3 regions of the Kitasatospora sp. NPDC059795 genome follow, and region 3 is predicted to be linked to each of the others. Evidence: riboswitches for the same ligand, from Rfam matches in the RefSeq annotation. Region 3 holds a riboswitch; each other region holds the start of a gene.
The links. A riboswitch is a leader RNA that binds a small molecule or an ion and turns the genes downstream of it on or off. The one in region 3 is predicted to bind thiamine pyrophosphate.
Positions count from the first base shown of each region.

Region 1 (4,925 bases), on a different contig from region 3:
ACGAACTTGTCGCTGCCCAACTGCTGGGCGAGCGCGTCGAACTCGTCGCCGCAGGCGTGGGTGTCGAAGGTGTTGTCGATGACCTTCTCGACCGTGTGGGTGGCCTTGCTGTCGTCGCAGCCGACGGTGTCGACCTTCGGGTCGTTGTCGCTGCCGGTGACGGAGACGCACTGGCCGACCTTGGCGTGCACCGGCTTGTCGGTCATCGCGTCGCGGACGGCGAACTTGACCACGGCGATGACGATGATCACGACCAGGATGCCGAGGCCGGAGATCAGCTTCTTGCCCAGGGTCTTCTTGGGCGCCGCGGCGGCGGCCTGCGCGGCCTGGCCGTACTCGAAGGGAGCCGGGCCGCCGGCCTCGGGAGCGGGCGGGGTCTGGGGAGGCTGCGGGCTGCTCATGAGTTCCCTCTGGAGTGGGTCAGGTCGAACGTGCTCGCGAACCTTATCCAGATCCGATTTGGTTTCTATCCGACATATCAGCCAAATCGGATGGCCGTCATTCAAGCGAGATGTAAAGAATTGACAAACCCTCAGGGTCAATGACCCGGGGACGTTCCGGCACCGGCCGATCCGCGCATTTCGTCCACCACCGCGAGAAACACGAAGAAGTTCGGAATCCTGTGCACCGGGGTGTTCGACCAGCCGAACAGCTTCCCGGCCTTCGACACGAACACCGTGCCGTCCTTGACCTCGATCCGCTCGACCTCGGGCCACGCCAGCGACCCGCTCCGGGCGTTCGCCACGCCGCCCGCGTTGACCGCGATGTCGCCGAACCGGACCGTCCCGCCGCGCCTCACCACGTCGAGCACGCCCGGGAGTTGGGACCGGGTGATCTCGTGCTGGAAGGCCGCGCCCCAGACCACCGGGTCGGCATAGAAGCCGGTCAGCTCGACCGAGGTGCCGTCCGGCCGGTACAGCGTGTACAGATAGGTGGTGACGGTGTGGAACCCGTTCACGTACCGCCGGGTGATCTGCTGCAGCACCGCCGCGTCGTCCCACCGGAATGCCACCGGCCGGCCGGCCCGGTCGCCCGCCACCACCCCGTGCTCGAAGCAGTGGATGCGCTTCGCGCCCTGCTTCTTGTTCAGGTTCGGGACCTGCGTCAGCCGCCAGATGAAGATCAGCCCGGGCAGCACGAACAGCGCCAGCCCCACCAGGCACATGACGATCAGTCCGGTCATCGCCGCACCGCTCAACCGCTTGGGCCCGAACGAAGCCCGGAGCTCCCCGAGCCCCTCGCTCGCCGCCGGCGCCGCCACCTCGTCGGGAACCTGCTCCGGCACCGGCGGTGCCTGGACGTCCTGCATCCGGATCTCTCTCATCACGAAGAAACCGCAGGTCGTCCCGGCGGCGGCACGGATCGTACTGCCTCCGCCCCGGCCCGCGCGGACCGCACTCCCCCGGGGTGACAAGGTCCGAAACCCGCCAGTGGCGCGGCCCGCGCCCGCCTAGCCTCGCGACCATGCCCCGACACAGCCGCGACATCGTCCAGCACGCCTGGAAGGCCTTCGCCAGCCACGACCCGGAGCGGATCGCCGCCGTCCTCACCGAGGACGCCGAGTGGCTGGCCCCGGCGGGCAACGCGACGGCCGTCGCACTGGACTGCCCGAGCCACCTGATCGGCCGCCGGGCGATCGCCCGCTTCCTCGCCGAGGACTTCCCCCGCCTGTTCGTCCGGGACGTCGCCGTCGCCTTCCACGCCGTCCACGCGGACGGCGACCGCGTCGTCGTCGAGGAGACCATGACCGCGACACTCGCCGACGGCAACCACTACGCCAACGACTACTGCCTGGTCTTCGAACTCCGCGACGGCCTGATCCACCGCGTCCGCGAGTACATGGACACCGCCCGCGGCCACCGCGCGATCTTCGGCGACCGGCCCTGACCGCCGACCCCGCCCCGCACTGCACTGCACTGCGGCCGGACTGCGGCCGGGCCGGGGCGGGGTCAGCGGGACGCGTCAGTCGACCAGCGGCAGGTAGACCTTGCTGCCGTGGGCCGCGAACTCGGCGGACTTCTCGGCCATCCCTGCCTCGACGGTGGCGGCGAGGTCGGCGCCGTGTTCGTCGCGGATCTGCTGACTGATCTTCATGGAGCAGAACTTGGGGCCGCACATGGAGCAGAAGTGCGCGGTCTTGGCGGGTTCGGCGGGGAGGGTCTCGTCGTGGAAGGCGCGGGCGGTCTCCGGGTCGAGGGCCAGGTTGAACTGGTCCTCCCAGCGGAACTCGAAGCGGGCGTCGGAGAGTGCGTCGTCCCAGGCCTGCGCGCCGGGGTGGCCCTTGGCGAGGTCGGCGGCGTGGGCGGCGATCTTGTAGGTGATGACGCCGGTCTTCACGTCGTCGCGGTTCGGCAGCCCCAGGTGTTCCTTGGGGGTGACGTAGCAGAGCATCGCGGTGCCCCACCAGGCGATCATCGCGGCGCCGATGCCGGAGGTGATGTGGTCGTAGCCGGGCGCGACGTCGGTGGTGAGCGGGCCGAGCGTGTAGAACGGGGCCTCGTCGCAGATCTCCTTCTGCAGGTCCATGTTCTCGCGGATCTTGTGCATCGGGACGTGCCCGGGGCCCTCGATCATCACCTGGACGTCCTTGGCGCGGGCGATCCGCCCGAGCTCGCCGAGGGTGGTGAGTTCGGCGAACTGCGCCTCGTCGTTGGCGTCGGCGATGGAGCCGGGCCGCAGGCCGTCGCCGAGCGAGAAGGTGACGTCGTAGGCGCGCAGCAGGTCGCAGAGTTCCTCGAAGTGCGTGTAGAGGAAGTTCTCCTGATGGTGCGCCAGGCACCAGGCCGCCATGATGGAGCCGCCGCGCGAGACGATGCCGGTCTTGCGGCGGGCGGTGAGCGGCACGTACCGGAGCAGCACGCCGGCGTGCACGGTCATGTAGTCGACGCCCTGCTCGCACTGTTCGACGACGGTGTCCCGGTAGACCTCCCAGCTGAGGTCCTCGGCCCGGCCGTCGACCTTCTCCAGCGCCTGGTAGAGCGGGACGGTGCCGATCGGGACGGGGGAGTTGCGCAGGATCCACTCGCGGGTGGTGTGGATGTTGCGGCCGGTGGAGAGGTCCATGACGGTGTCGGCGCCCCAGCGGGTGGCCCAGGTCATCTTCTCCACCTCCTCCTCGATGGAGGAGGTGACGGCGGAGTTGCCGATGTTGGCGTTGATCTTCACCAGGAAGTCGGTGCCGATGATGGCCGGTTCGCTCTCGGGGTGGTTCACGTTGACCGGGATGACGGCCCGTCCGCGCGCCACCTGCTCGCGCACGAACTCCGGCTCCAGGCCTTCCCGGAGCGCCACGAACTCCATCTCGGGCGTGATCAACCCCTGCTTGGCGTACCCGAGTTGGGTAACGGCGAGGCCGTCCCTGGCGCGCAGCGGGCGGCGCGGGCGGCCGGGGAAGACGGCGTCCAGGTTGCGCAGGTCGCCGCCGCGGGGCGCGGTGTGCTTGATGCCGTCGTCCTCGGGCCGGGCCTCGCGGCCCTCGTACTCCTCGACGTCGCCGCGTTGGCGGATCCAGGCGTCGCGCAGGGCGGGCAGTCCGCGTCGGACGTCGGTGGCGTGATCGGGATCGGTGTACGGGCCGGAGGTGTCGTACAGCGGGACGGTGCGGCCGTCGGTCAGTTCGACCTCGCGGTAGGGGACCCGCAGGTCGGGGCGGCTGCCCTGGCGGTAGGCCTTGTGCCAGGCGGGGGTGGGGTACCCGCCGGCGGCCGAATCGCGGGCAGAGCTGTGCTCGGAAAAAACGGTCATCGGACCTTCAACTCCCTACGCCGGCATTACCCGGTCAGGTTCCTGCGGTCGGCGCAGCAGGTGGTTCGCGGATCCGCGTACCGTCAGCGCCCTCTCAGCCCGGTGCTCCGAGCTCCCGTTCCGCGCAGGCGTCGTCCGCCTGCGTTCGGTTCCTCACCGTAGGGCACGCGGCGGCACCGGTCCAGGGCGCATCGCCGGGCCCGCACCCGCACCGGCGTACAACTCCCGTGCGGGCCGGAACTGTTCACGCCTCGTCGGGAGTGGGAGAATCGTGCAGGTGATCGGACTGATGGGGCGGGTGACGGGGCGGATCGGCGCAGGCCTGGTCGGCGAGGTGATGGTGCACGTCCCGGAGCGGCTGGGCACCGAGGCGTTCCTGGCGTACCTCGCCACTCCGGGTGAGCCGCTGCAGTCGGGCACCATGGTCGTCGTGGTCGAATATCAGCCACCGCGCACCGTCTACGTCGAGCCGCTCTGATCACCTGTCGGACCGTCACAGGTGACCCCGCGCAACGGTTTCGAGACAGTGCGAGTTCCTCCCGGCTCAGCTCTTCCCCCGTGATCCGGAACGGCGGAGAATGCGGCTGCCACCGGCTTCCGCGCCAACCTGCACGGACCGAAGCGCAGTCACGGAACCGGTGTGCTCCGAAGGGGGAGATTGCCGATGCTGATCGGCATCGCGGGCAGCGCCGTCGCAGGCTTCGTTGCCCTGATCGTGCTCTTTAAGTTGATGTGGCGCGTGGCGGAACCCAACGAGGCGTTGGTGATCTCGGGTTCCAAGCACGGCGAGGGTCTGGGCTTCCGTGTGGTGACCGGCCGGGGCACCTTCGTGATCCCGGGCGTCCAGGCGGTGCGCCGGCTGTCGCTGGACCTCAACGAGGCCGCGCTGGACGTGGAGTGTGTGACGTCGCAGGGAATTCCCGTGCACGTCAAGGGGGTTGTGATCTTCAAGGTGGGCGACGACAACGCGTCGATCGCCAACGCCGCCCGGCGGTTCCTGGACCAGCAGAAGATGATGGGCCAGCGCGTGCACAACGTGTTCGCCGGTCACCTGCGGTCCATCGTCGGCGGGCTCACGGTCGAGGACATGATCCGCGACCGCGAGCGGCTCACCGGTGAGACCCGCTCCGCCTCGGGCATCGAGATGGAGAAGCTCGGCCTCATCATCGACTCGCTGCAGA
Region 1 is NZ_JBHWID010000013.1:1,217-6,141, reverse strand. Features, by position in the region: gene ACFV4P_RS24670 (hypothetical protein) at 1-401, opposite strand, end outside; gene ACFV4P_RS24665 (DUF6585 family protein) at 539-1,324, opposite strand; gene ACFV4P_RS24660 (nuclear transport factor 2 family protein) at 1,465-1,887, shown strand; gene thiC (phosphomethylpyrimidine synthase ThiC) at 1,963-3,744, opposite strand; TPP riboswitch at 3,740-3,873, opposite strand; gene ACFV4P_RS24650 (hypothetical protein) at 4,022-4,222, shown strand; gene ACFV4P_RS24645 (flotillin family protein) at 4,409-4,925, shown strand, end outside.
Region 1: linked by a shared signal. The riboswitch ahead of thiC (phosphomethylpyrimidine synthase ThiC) and the one ahead of ACFV4P_RS20370 (purine-cytosine permease family protein) in region 3 are both predicted to bind thiamine pyrophosphate.

Region 2 (4,925 bases), on a different contig from region 3:
ATGTCCCGCAGCGGCAGCAGGCTCACCCGCCGGGGCGCGACGCCCGCCCCGGGCCCGGGCAGCATGATCATCCACACCCAGGGCAGCGTCCCGTGCACCATCGCGACCTCGGCGACCGAACGCCGCCACCCGTCGGCCGTGCCGCCCCGCCGCCGCGCCAGCGCCCACACCACCGCCGCGGACAGCGGCAGCGCGGCCAGCGACCAGAACACCGCACCGTTGACGGTGACCAGCCAGGGCTGCCATCCGGCACGGTGGTGCAGCGGCCGCTGCGCGACGAACGCGACGGCCGCCGCGAGAAGCAGTGCCGGACCGAACAGGGCGATCCGGCGGGCACGGGGTACGGGGTTCACGACTCCACGGAGGACGGCAGGGCCCTCCGCGGTTCCCGGACACCACCCGCCCCCGCGGATCGGCCGGCCTTCCCCTCAGCCGACCGGGCCGCGCGCAGGCTGCCCGCCAGGGCTAGCGCAGGCGCGCCGCCAGTTCGGCTGCGGCCGCGCCCGGGTCCTCCGCCGCGGTGAGCGCCCGGACGACCACGATGCGGGTGGCGCCGGCGTCCAGCACCTGGTCGAGGTTGCCCAGGTCGATGCCGCCGATGGCGAACCACGGCCGGTCCGGGTTCCGGTCGGCCGCGTGGCGGACCAGGTCGAGGCCGGGGGCGTGGCGGCCGGGCTTGGTGGGCGTGGGCCAGACCGGGCCGGTGCAGAAGTAGTCGACGCCGGGTTCGGCGATCGCCGCGTCCACCTCGCTCTCGGCGTGGCAGGAGCGTCCGATCAGCACGTCCTCGCCGAGGATCGCGCGGGCCACCCGCACCGGCAGGTCGTCCTGCCCGAGGTGCAGCACGTCGGGGCGGGCGCCGTACGCGACGTCGGCGCGGTCGTTGACGGCCAGCAGCTTGCCGTGCCGCTTCGCCGCGTCCGCGAAGACCTCCAGGAATTCGAGTTCCTGGCGGGCCTCCAGGTTCTTGTCGCGGAGCTGGACGATGTCGACGCCGCCGGCCAGCACGGCGTCCAGGAAGTCGGCCAGGTCGCCCTGTTCACGCCGGGCGTCGGTGCAGAGGTAGAGCTTCGCGTCGGCGAGTTGCCGGCGGGCCGTCACAGCGCGAGGGCCTGGGCGCGGCGCTTGACCTCGGTGCCGCGGTTCTCGCGCAGCGCCTGGATCGGGCTGCCGGGCAGCGACGGGTCCTCGGTGAACATCCACTCGAGGATCTCCTGGTCGGAGAAGCCGCAGTCGCGCAGCACCGTGAGGGTGCCGACCAGGTGCTTGACCGGGCCGTCGTCCTCGATGAAGTCGGCGGGCACCTGGAGGGAGTTGTTCTGGCCGCGGCGGACGGCCAACAGGGTGCGGTTCTTCACCATGTCCCGGACCTCGGTGATCACCACGCCCCACCGCTCGGAGATGTCGGGCAGGTACAGCCACGCAGGGACCAGGGCGTCGATCTTGGGATCAATAGTGCTCACGGCACCCAGCCTACCCACCCGTTACCTGACGGCCGCCTTCAGCTGGACGGCGGGGTCGGCGGCGAGCGCGGGATCGAGCACGGCGCCGCGTTCGATCAGGCGGCGGCCCTGCGCCAGGTCGCGCGGTCGGTCCACGGCGAGCAGCGCGACGAGGACGCCGTCGCGCAGCCACAGCACCGACCAGTCGCGCCCGGACGGGGAGCCGCGCCACAGCAGGTGGTCGGCCCCGGCGTGCCGGCCCGCGTACTGCACCATGCGGTCGAACTGCTCGGACCAGAAGTACGGGACGGGGTCGTAGGGCGCGTCCAGGGTGCCGAGCACGGACGCGGCGACCGTGCCGCCGGAGTGCAGCGCGTGGTCCCAGTGCTGGACGGCCAGCCGGGTGCCGAACCGGGCGGACGGGTAGGAGACGCAGTCGCCGGCCGCCCAGACGCCGGGCAGCACGGTACGCAGCCGGTCGTCGACCGGGACGGTGCCGTCGGGGTCGAGGGCGAGCGGGCTGTCGGCGAGCCAGCCGGTGGCGGGGCGGGCGCCGATGCCGACCACCACCTCGTCCGCGGGCAGGTGGGTGCCGTCGGCGAGCAGCACCCCGCCGTCGGCGGCCCCGGCGACGCCGACGCCGCAGCGCAGTTCGACGCCCGCGGCGGCGTACCACTCGGCCATCAGCGCGCCGAGTTCGGCGGGCAGCGCCCCGGCGAGCGGGGTGGCGGCGGCCTCCACCACGGTGACGTGGCAGCCGAGGGCGCGGGCGACGGTGGCGGTCTCGGCGCCGATCCAGCCCGCGCCGACCAGCACGATCCGCCTGCCGGGGGTGAGTGCGGCGCGCAGCGCGTGCGCGTCGTCGACGGTGCGCAGGGTGCGGGCGCCGGGCAGGCCGGGGAGGGTGCGCGGGTCGGCGCCGGTGGCGATCACCAGGGCGCTGTACGGGAGTTCGCCGCCATCCGTGTGCAGCACGCCGGCGGTCAGGCCGGTGGCGCGGCGGCCGGTGAGCAGTTCGACGCCGAGGTCGGCCCAGTCGAGTTCGAAGGCGGTGGCGTCGGCCTTGCCGAGCAGGACGTCCTTGGACAGCGGCGGCCGGTCGTACGGCAGGTGGAGTTCCTCGCCGACCAGGGTGATCGCGCCCTGCCAGCCTCCCTGCCGCAGGTTCAGGGCGGCCTGTGCGCCCGCCATGCCCGCCCCGACCACGACGACCCGGTCCGTTGCCCTCAGCTCAGCCACGGCCCCACCCTAACCGCCCGCATGCCCCTGTGGGCGGGGGTCGGCCCGGCGTTAAAGTGGAGGCACTGACTATCACGGGAGCCCGGCGCACCGGGCTGAGAGGCGGGCTGTGGCGGCCCGCGACCGTCCGAACCTGATCCGGGTCATGCCGGCGAAGGGAGAAGAGGCGTGGTGGCACATTCCGACGTGCTGGTGATCGGCGGGGGCATCATCGGCCTCGGCGTCGCCTGGCGCACCGCGCAACGCGGGCTGCGCGTCGCGGTGGTGGACCCGTCGCCGGGCGGCGGCGCGGCCCGGGTGGCCGCGGGGATGCTCGCGCCGGTCACCGAACTCCAGTACGGCGAGGAGCCGTTGCTGCGCCTGGGCATGGCGTCCAACGAGCGCTACGGCGCGTTCGCCGCCGAGCTGACCGAACTCACCGGCCTGGACACCGGCTACCGCCGCACCGGCACGCTGGCCGTCGCGCTGGACTCCGACGACCGCGAGGAACTGCGCGAACTGCACGCCTTCCACGGCCGGTTGGGCCTGGCCTCGGAGTGGCTGACCGGCCGGGAGTGCCGACGGCTGGAGCCGATGCTGGCGCCCGGGGTGCGCGGCGGCCTGCACGTCGCCGAGGACCACCAGGTGGACGGCCGCCGGCTGGCCACCGCGCTGGTCGCGGCGTGCAAGCTGCTGGGCGTCGCCTTCCACCGCACCCAGGCCGCCGAACTGTTGATCGACGGCGAACGTGCCACCGGCGTACGGCTGTTGACCGGCGAGCACCTGACGGCCGGCCGGACGGTGCTGGCGGCGGGCTCCCGCTCCCACCTGCTGCCGGGCCTGCCGGACGGGGTGCTGCCGGCGATCCGCCCGGTCAAGGGGCAGGTGCTCCGGCTGCGCATCCCCGAGCTGTACGCGCCGTTCCTGTCCCGCAACGTGCGCGCCGTGGTGCGCGGCCGGCACCTGTACCTGGTGCCGCGCGCCGACGGCGAGTTGGTGATCGGCGCGACCACCGAGGAGATGGGGCACGACACCACCGTCACCGCGGGCGGCGTCTACGAGCTGCTCCGCGACGCGCACGAACTCGTCCCCGGCATCACCGAGTTGCCGCTGGTGGAGACCAACGCGGGCCTGCGGCCCGGCTCCCCCGACAACGCGCCGCTGCTCGGCCCGACCGCGCTGGACGGCCTGGCCGCCGCCACCGGGCACCACCGCAACGGCGTGCTGCTCACCCCGGTCACCGCCGACCTGCTCGCCGACTACCTGGCCACCGGCGAACTCCCCGCGCTGGCCGCCGACTTCACCCCCGACCGCTTCCGCACCGAGGTGCCCGCATGAACACCGTCGCCCTGACCGTCAACGGCGAACCCCGCACACTGCCCGAGGCCACCACCCTGGACGTGGTGGTCGCCGAGGTCTCCGCCGCCAACACCGGCGTCGCCGCCGCCGTCAACGAGGCCGTGGTGCCGCGCAGTTCGTGGGCCGACACGGCGCTGCGGGCGGGCGACCGGGTGGAGATCCTCACCGCCGTGCAGGGAGGCTGAGATGGCCGACGACCTGCTCACCATCGGTGACACGACCTTCACCTCCCGCCTGATCATGGGCACCGGCGGCGCGCCCAGCCTGGAGGTGCTGGAGCAGGCGCTGCGCGTCTCCGGCACCGAGCTGACCACGGTCGCGATGCGTCGGGTCAACACCGCCACCCAGGGCTCGGTGCTGGAGGTGCTGGCCCGCAACGGCATCCGGATCCTGCCGAACACGGCCGGCTGCTACACCGCCGGCGAGGCCGTGCTGACCGCCCGGCTGGCCCGCGAGGCGCTCGGCACGAACTGGGTGAAGCTGGAGGTCATCGCCGACGAGCGCACCCTGCTGCCCGACCCGATCGAACTCCTGGACGCCGCCGAGACCCTGGTCGACGACGGCTTCACGGTGCTGCCGTACACCAACGACGACCCGGTGCTGGCCCGCAAGCTGGAGGACGTCGGCTGCGCGGCGATCATGCCGCTGGGCTCGCCGATCGGCTCCGGCCTGGGCATCCGCAATCCGCACAACTTCCAGCTGATCGTGGAGTCCGCGAACGTCCCGGTGGTCCTCGACGCGGGCGCCGGCACCGCCAGCGACGTCGCCCTGGCGATGGAGCTCGGCTGCTCCGCCGTCATGCTGGCCTCGGCCGTGACCCGCGCCCAGGACCCGGTGCTGATGGCCGACGCGATGCGCCGCGCCGTCGAGGCCGGCCGCCTCGCCCACCGGGCCGGCCGCATCCCG
Region 2 is NZ_JBHWID010000004.1:403,081-408,005, reverse strand. Features, by position in the region: gene ACFV4P_RS11405 (VanZ family protein) at 1-353, opposite strand, end outside; gene thiE (thiamine phosphate synthase) at 466-1,101, opposite strand; gene ACFV4P_RS11395 (Rv2175c family DNA-binding protein) at 1,098-1,463, opposite strand; gene ACFV4P_RS11390 (NAD(P)/FAD-dependent oxidoreductase) at 1,485-2,633, opposite strand; TPP riboswitch at 2,746-2,859, shown strand; gene thiO (glycine oxidase ThiO) at 2,853-3,998, shown strand; gene thiS (sulfur carrier protein ThiS) at 3,995-4,204, shown strand; gene ACFV4P_RS11375 (thiazole synthase) at 4,206-4,925, shown strand, end outside.
Region 2: linked by a shared signal. The riboswitch ahead of thiO (glycine oxidase ThiO) and the one ahead of ACFV4P_RS20370 (purine-cytosine permease family protein) in region 3 are both predicted to bind thiamine pyrophosphate.

Region 3 (4,925 bases):
TGACGCTGAGCTTGCCGCCCTTGGCGGCCGGCGCGACCACGTGGTTGTTGGTCAGGATGTGGCCCTCGGTGTCGAAGACGAATCCGGTGCCGGTGCCGGACTCGCTGGAGCCCGAGGCCTTGATGGTGACGGTGGACGGCAGCGCCTTGGCGGCGATCCCGGCGACCGACTCGGGCGCCCGGTCGAGGTTCTGGTGGGTGTTGCCGACGGCGACGGTGGTGCTGTTGCGGCTGGCGCCGGCGCTGCGGTCGGAGTCCTTGCCGGAGACGGACCCGCCGATCGCGCCGCCGACCAGGCCGGCCACCAGGGCGACCGCCGCGACCAGCGCGACCAGCCCGCCGCGCTTGCCCTTGCCGGAGCCGCCGCCCGGGGCGGACTGCGGGCCGCCCCACGGCGAGCCCGGTTCACCCGGCCCGCCGACACCGCCCGGTCCGCCGGACGGGTGGCCCCAGCCGCCGACCGGGTGACCGGCCCCGAACGGGTGCTGCGAGGCGTCGCCGGGGACGCCCGGCGCGGGCGGCCCGTTCTGGGCGAGCGGCGGCACGGTCGGGACGGTGGCGGTCGGCGCGTAGGGCGAGGCCTGCTCGGCGACGTTGCCGTACGGGTTCTGGAACGGCGGCGGGGTGTCCGCAGGAACCGGGGCGGGAGCGGCGACGCTGCCGTACGGGTTCTGGAACGGCGTCGGCTGGTCCGCCGGAACCGGGGCCGCGGCCGGCGGCGCCGGGACCTTCCCCAACTGCATGGTCCCGTCGCTCACCGGCGGAGCCACCGGAGCCGGAGCGACCGAAGCCGGAGCCGGGGCAGCCGGGGCCGCCGGCAGCACCGGCGGCGGCGCGTCGAGGTAGGCGGGAGCGGACGCGGGCGTCCCGGAGGTGGCGGCGGCCGCCTCGGTGCCGGGGCCTTCGGGGGCCTTCTCCGGCGGGGTGGTACCACTCGCGTGCTCGGTGCTCACGGACGACCTCCATCGCTGACAGAACCTTGGGCGGTGGTCGTCGCGCGGTCGGCGCGGCCACAGCCTCGGGGCACAGTTTTTCCTATGCCGGATTCGGACACCGTAAGCGGGCCCCTGAAGAAATCATGAGAAGCCTTAGGCCTCGCTGACATGGACATCAGTGGTCCCGCGATGCGGACGCCGTTCCCCCCGGCCTTGGCGTTCCCCAACTCGGAGGCTAGCCTGTCGCTCCTGTAAACCGAAGAGAGTCGCGGGAGCTTGGACCAGCCAGGCTGAGAGTGCGCCGGAACGACCGTAGGGCATGGCGGGGACGCCGCCCGGGTCGAGGGGGCGCAGACCGCCGGAACCTGTCCGGGTAATGCCGGCGTAGGGAGTATCGGCCATGACGGCTGTTCCGTCTGCCCCAATTTCCGATCTTGAGACGGCCGCGCGGGCCGAGGCCCCGCTGACCCTCGACACGGCGCCGCCGCGCACCCTGGACTTCCGGGCGCTGTTCGCGCTGTGGGCGAACCTCGGGGTGAGCCTGATCGGCTTCACCAGCGCCGCGACGGTGCTGGGCAAGCAGGGCCACGAACTCGGCTTCACCGCGGCGGTGACGGCGATCGTCGCGGGCACCGCGATCGGCACCGCGATGCTCGCGGTGGCGGCGCTGGTGGGCGCGCGCACGGGCGCCCCGGCGATGGCGGTGCTGCGCGGCCTGTTCGGCACCAGGCTGTCGTACGTCCCGACGGTGCTGAACATCCTGCAGTGCGTCGGCTGGGGCGTGTACGAGCTGACGGTGATCGCCTGGGGCGCCCAGACGGTGGCCGGCACCGAGGGCTGGCGCTGGCTGTTCGTGCTGCTGGCGGGCGTGCTGACGACGGTGCTGACGATCTGGCCGCTGGGCGCGATCGCGGTGCTGCGCAAGTACGTGGCCGTCGCGGTCGGCGTGGCGATGGTCTACTTCACGGTGCAGTTCGCCCGGCAGGGCTTCCCGGACCCGGGCGCGGGCAACTGGGACGGCTTCCTGTCGGCGACGGACGCGGTGATCGCGGTGTCGATCTCGTTCGTCCCGCTGGCCGCCGACTACACCCGGCACGCGCGCACCTCGGCGAGCGCGTTCTGGGGGACGTTCTCCGGCTACACGGTCGCCCAGGTGTGGTGCTACGTACTGGGCGTGGTGGCGCTGCTGCAGTCCGGCGGCGACCCGGACAAGATCCTCGGCTCGTTCACCGGCGTGGCCGCGGGCTGGGCGTTCCTGCTGGTGCTGGTGCTGCGCGAGTCCGACCAGTCGTTCGCGAACGTGTACTCGACCGCGATGTCGATCCACAACCTGTGGCCGAAGGTGGACCGGCGGGTGCTGACCGGCGGCATCGGCGTGCTGGTGACGGTGCTGGCGCTGCAGATCAAGGAGTTCACCGAGTCGTACTACGCGTTCCTCGGCCTGATCGGGTCGGTGTTCGTGCCGCTGTTCGCGGTGCTCGCGGTGGACTACTTCCTCGGCGCGGGCCGCCGCGGCTGGAACCTGACCCAGGACGCCCCCGCCCGCTGGGTGATGCTGCTGCCGTGGGCGCTGGGCTTCGCGGTCTACCAGTTCCTGGCGCCGACCGCGGTGGCCGGCTGGTGGACCGACCTGTGGGCGAAGGCCCAGGAGGCGGTGCACTTCACTCCGCAGGCGTGGAGCTCGGCCTCGCTGCTCTCGTTCCTGGTGGCGGCGCTGGCGACCGGCGCGGTGGCGACCGTGGAACGCCGCCGGGCCTGACCCGCGCCGTGCAGCACCGCCGGGCCCGGCCCCAGCACTGCCGGGCCCGACCCGAGCGCCACGGGCCTGACCCGGCGTCAACCCGGAGCTGTTCACCGGGGCGTTGCCGTGCCGGAAGCAACCCGCCGTCCGGTGCCGCGTAGGGTGGTTGACGTGAACATCCAGCACAGCAGCTCGGCTCCGCTCCCCGAGCCGATCGACCGCTCGGCAGTCAAGGTGATCGCCCACCGCGGGTCCTCCGCGGCCCTCCCGGAGCACACCGAGGAGGCGTACCGACGGGCGCTGGAGGAGGGCGCGGACGGGCTGGAGTGCGACGTCCGGGTCACCGCCGACGGGCAGTTGGTGTGCGTCCACGACCGCACGGTGCGCCGCACCTCGAACGGGCAGGGCGTGGTGTCGACGATGACGCTGGCCCAGCTGTCCGAGCTGGACTTCGGCTCCTGGAAGCACCCGGAGCGACCGCAGCGCAGCTCGGTGCTGACCCTGGAGCGCCTGCTGGAGCTGGTCGCGGACTCCGGGCGCCGGGTCGAGCTGGCCATCGAGACCAAGCACCCGGTCCGGTACGCGGGCCGGGTGGAGTCCGAACTGCTGCGGATGCTGGACCGGTTCGGCCTGCTGCCGGCCACGCCGGAGGAGTCGACGGTGCGGGTGATGAGCTTCTCGGAGCTGGCCCTGCACCGGGTCCGCAAGGCCGCCCCGACGCTGCCCCTGGTGTACCTGTGGGAGCGCCCGGTGCCGATACTGGGCCGGATCGAGGCGCTGCCGGGCGGCGCGTCGATCGCCGGCCCGGGCATCTCGCTGGTGCGCCGCGACCCGGACCGGATCCGGGCGCTGCGCCGGGCCGGCCACCGGGTGCACGTGTGGACGGTGGACCGCCCCGAGGACGTCGAACTCTGCCTGGAACTGGGCGTGGAGGCGCTGATCACCAACCGACCGGCCGACGTCCTGGCCCAGTTGGGCCGCTGAGGCGCAGCCGCCGGGACTCCGCACGTGCGCCCATTGACATGACGGGAAATACCGAACGGGGTATTTCCCGTTGGCCTTTCGGACAACCCGCCGGACGCGACAGAAGGTGAGACGCACCTCACCTTTTGCCCATCTGCCGTGCGGATCTCGTTAATACCGCGATCGGATCGTCGAACGCCCGTTTCCGAGGCATTAACGGCGGGCATCCATCCCTCGGCAGAAGCTGAAGGAGGTCCGGGGGTGGCGTTGATGGTGGCGCGCGCTGTGCCAGTTCAGGCCGGGTCGACCTCATCGGCCATGGCAGTTCCGCACGGTCCGGCCAGTGTCTCGACCGCGCGGCGGAGGCTGCGCAGCGATCTCGGTGATCGCTCGATACCGGATGCGGTGATTGACGACGCGGTGTTGATCCTCTCCGAACTGCTCAGCAATTCCTGTCGTCATGCCAGACCGCTGCCGGCCGATGATCCCGCCGCGGCCGACAGTTCCGCCGGCCGCCGCCCGCGCCCCGATGAGGACGCGGAGATCGGTACGGTGCTGGTGAGTTGGCGGATGCGCGGGGACGGTCTGCTGACCCTGGAGGTGACGGACGGCGGGGCGACCACCCGGCCGGTGCCGGCCAGCCCGTCGGTGTCGGCGCACGGCGGCCGGGGGCTGAGCATCGTCGGCAAGCTGGCGAAGGACTGGGGGGTGCGGCACGCGCCCGGTCAGGTGACGGTGTGGGCGGAGCTGCCCGCGTTCGAGCAGGTGGTGGGCGGCGGCCAGCGGCGCAGCGCCTGAACGGGGGGCCGCGGGCGAAGTAGGCTGCCCGGTGCAAAGTCCGACGTCCCCGGGAGAGCCGCACCATGGCCAAGAAGGCCGCGAAGAAGCAGCCCAGCCAGTCCACCGTCGTCGAGGGCGAGATCCCGGTCGTCGGAGCGCGCGAGGCGTGCCCGTGCGGCTCGGGCCGCCGGTACAAGGCCTGCCACGGCCGTACCGCGGCGCACGCGGTCCAGGAGCTGGTGCACCGGCCGTTCGAGGGCCTGCCGGGCGAGGCGGACTGGGTGGCGCTGCGCGAGCTGGTGCCGGCCGCCACCGTGCCGCTGACGCTGGCCGCCGGAGTGGCCGAGGAGGCCGTCGGCGACGTCCCGTCGGTGACGCTGGCGACGGTGCTGCCGCTGGCCTGGCCGGCGCTGCGCCGGGCGGACGGCTCGATCCTGCTGGGCCTGCAGACCCAGTCGTCCTCGGGCGACCTGAGCCGTGACCTGGCGGACGCGCTGGAGCTGGCGC
Region 3 is NZ_JBHWID010000009.1:221,064-225,988, reverse strand. Features, by position in the region: gene ACFV4P_RS20375 (trypsin-like peptidase domain-containing protein) at 1-952, opposite strand, end outside; TPP riboswitch at 1,193-1,342, shown strand; gene ACFV4P_RS20370 (purine-cytosine permease family protein) at 1,335-2,693, shown strand; gene ACFV4P_RS20365 (glycerophosphodiester phosphodiesterase) at 2,853-3,659, shown strand; gene ACFV4P_RS20360 (ATP-binding protein) at 3,909-4,436, shown strand; gene ACFV4P_RS20355 (DUF5926 family protein) at 4,502-4,925, shown strand, end outside.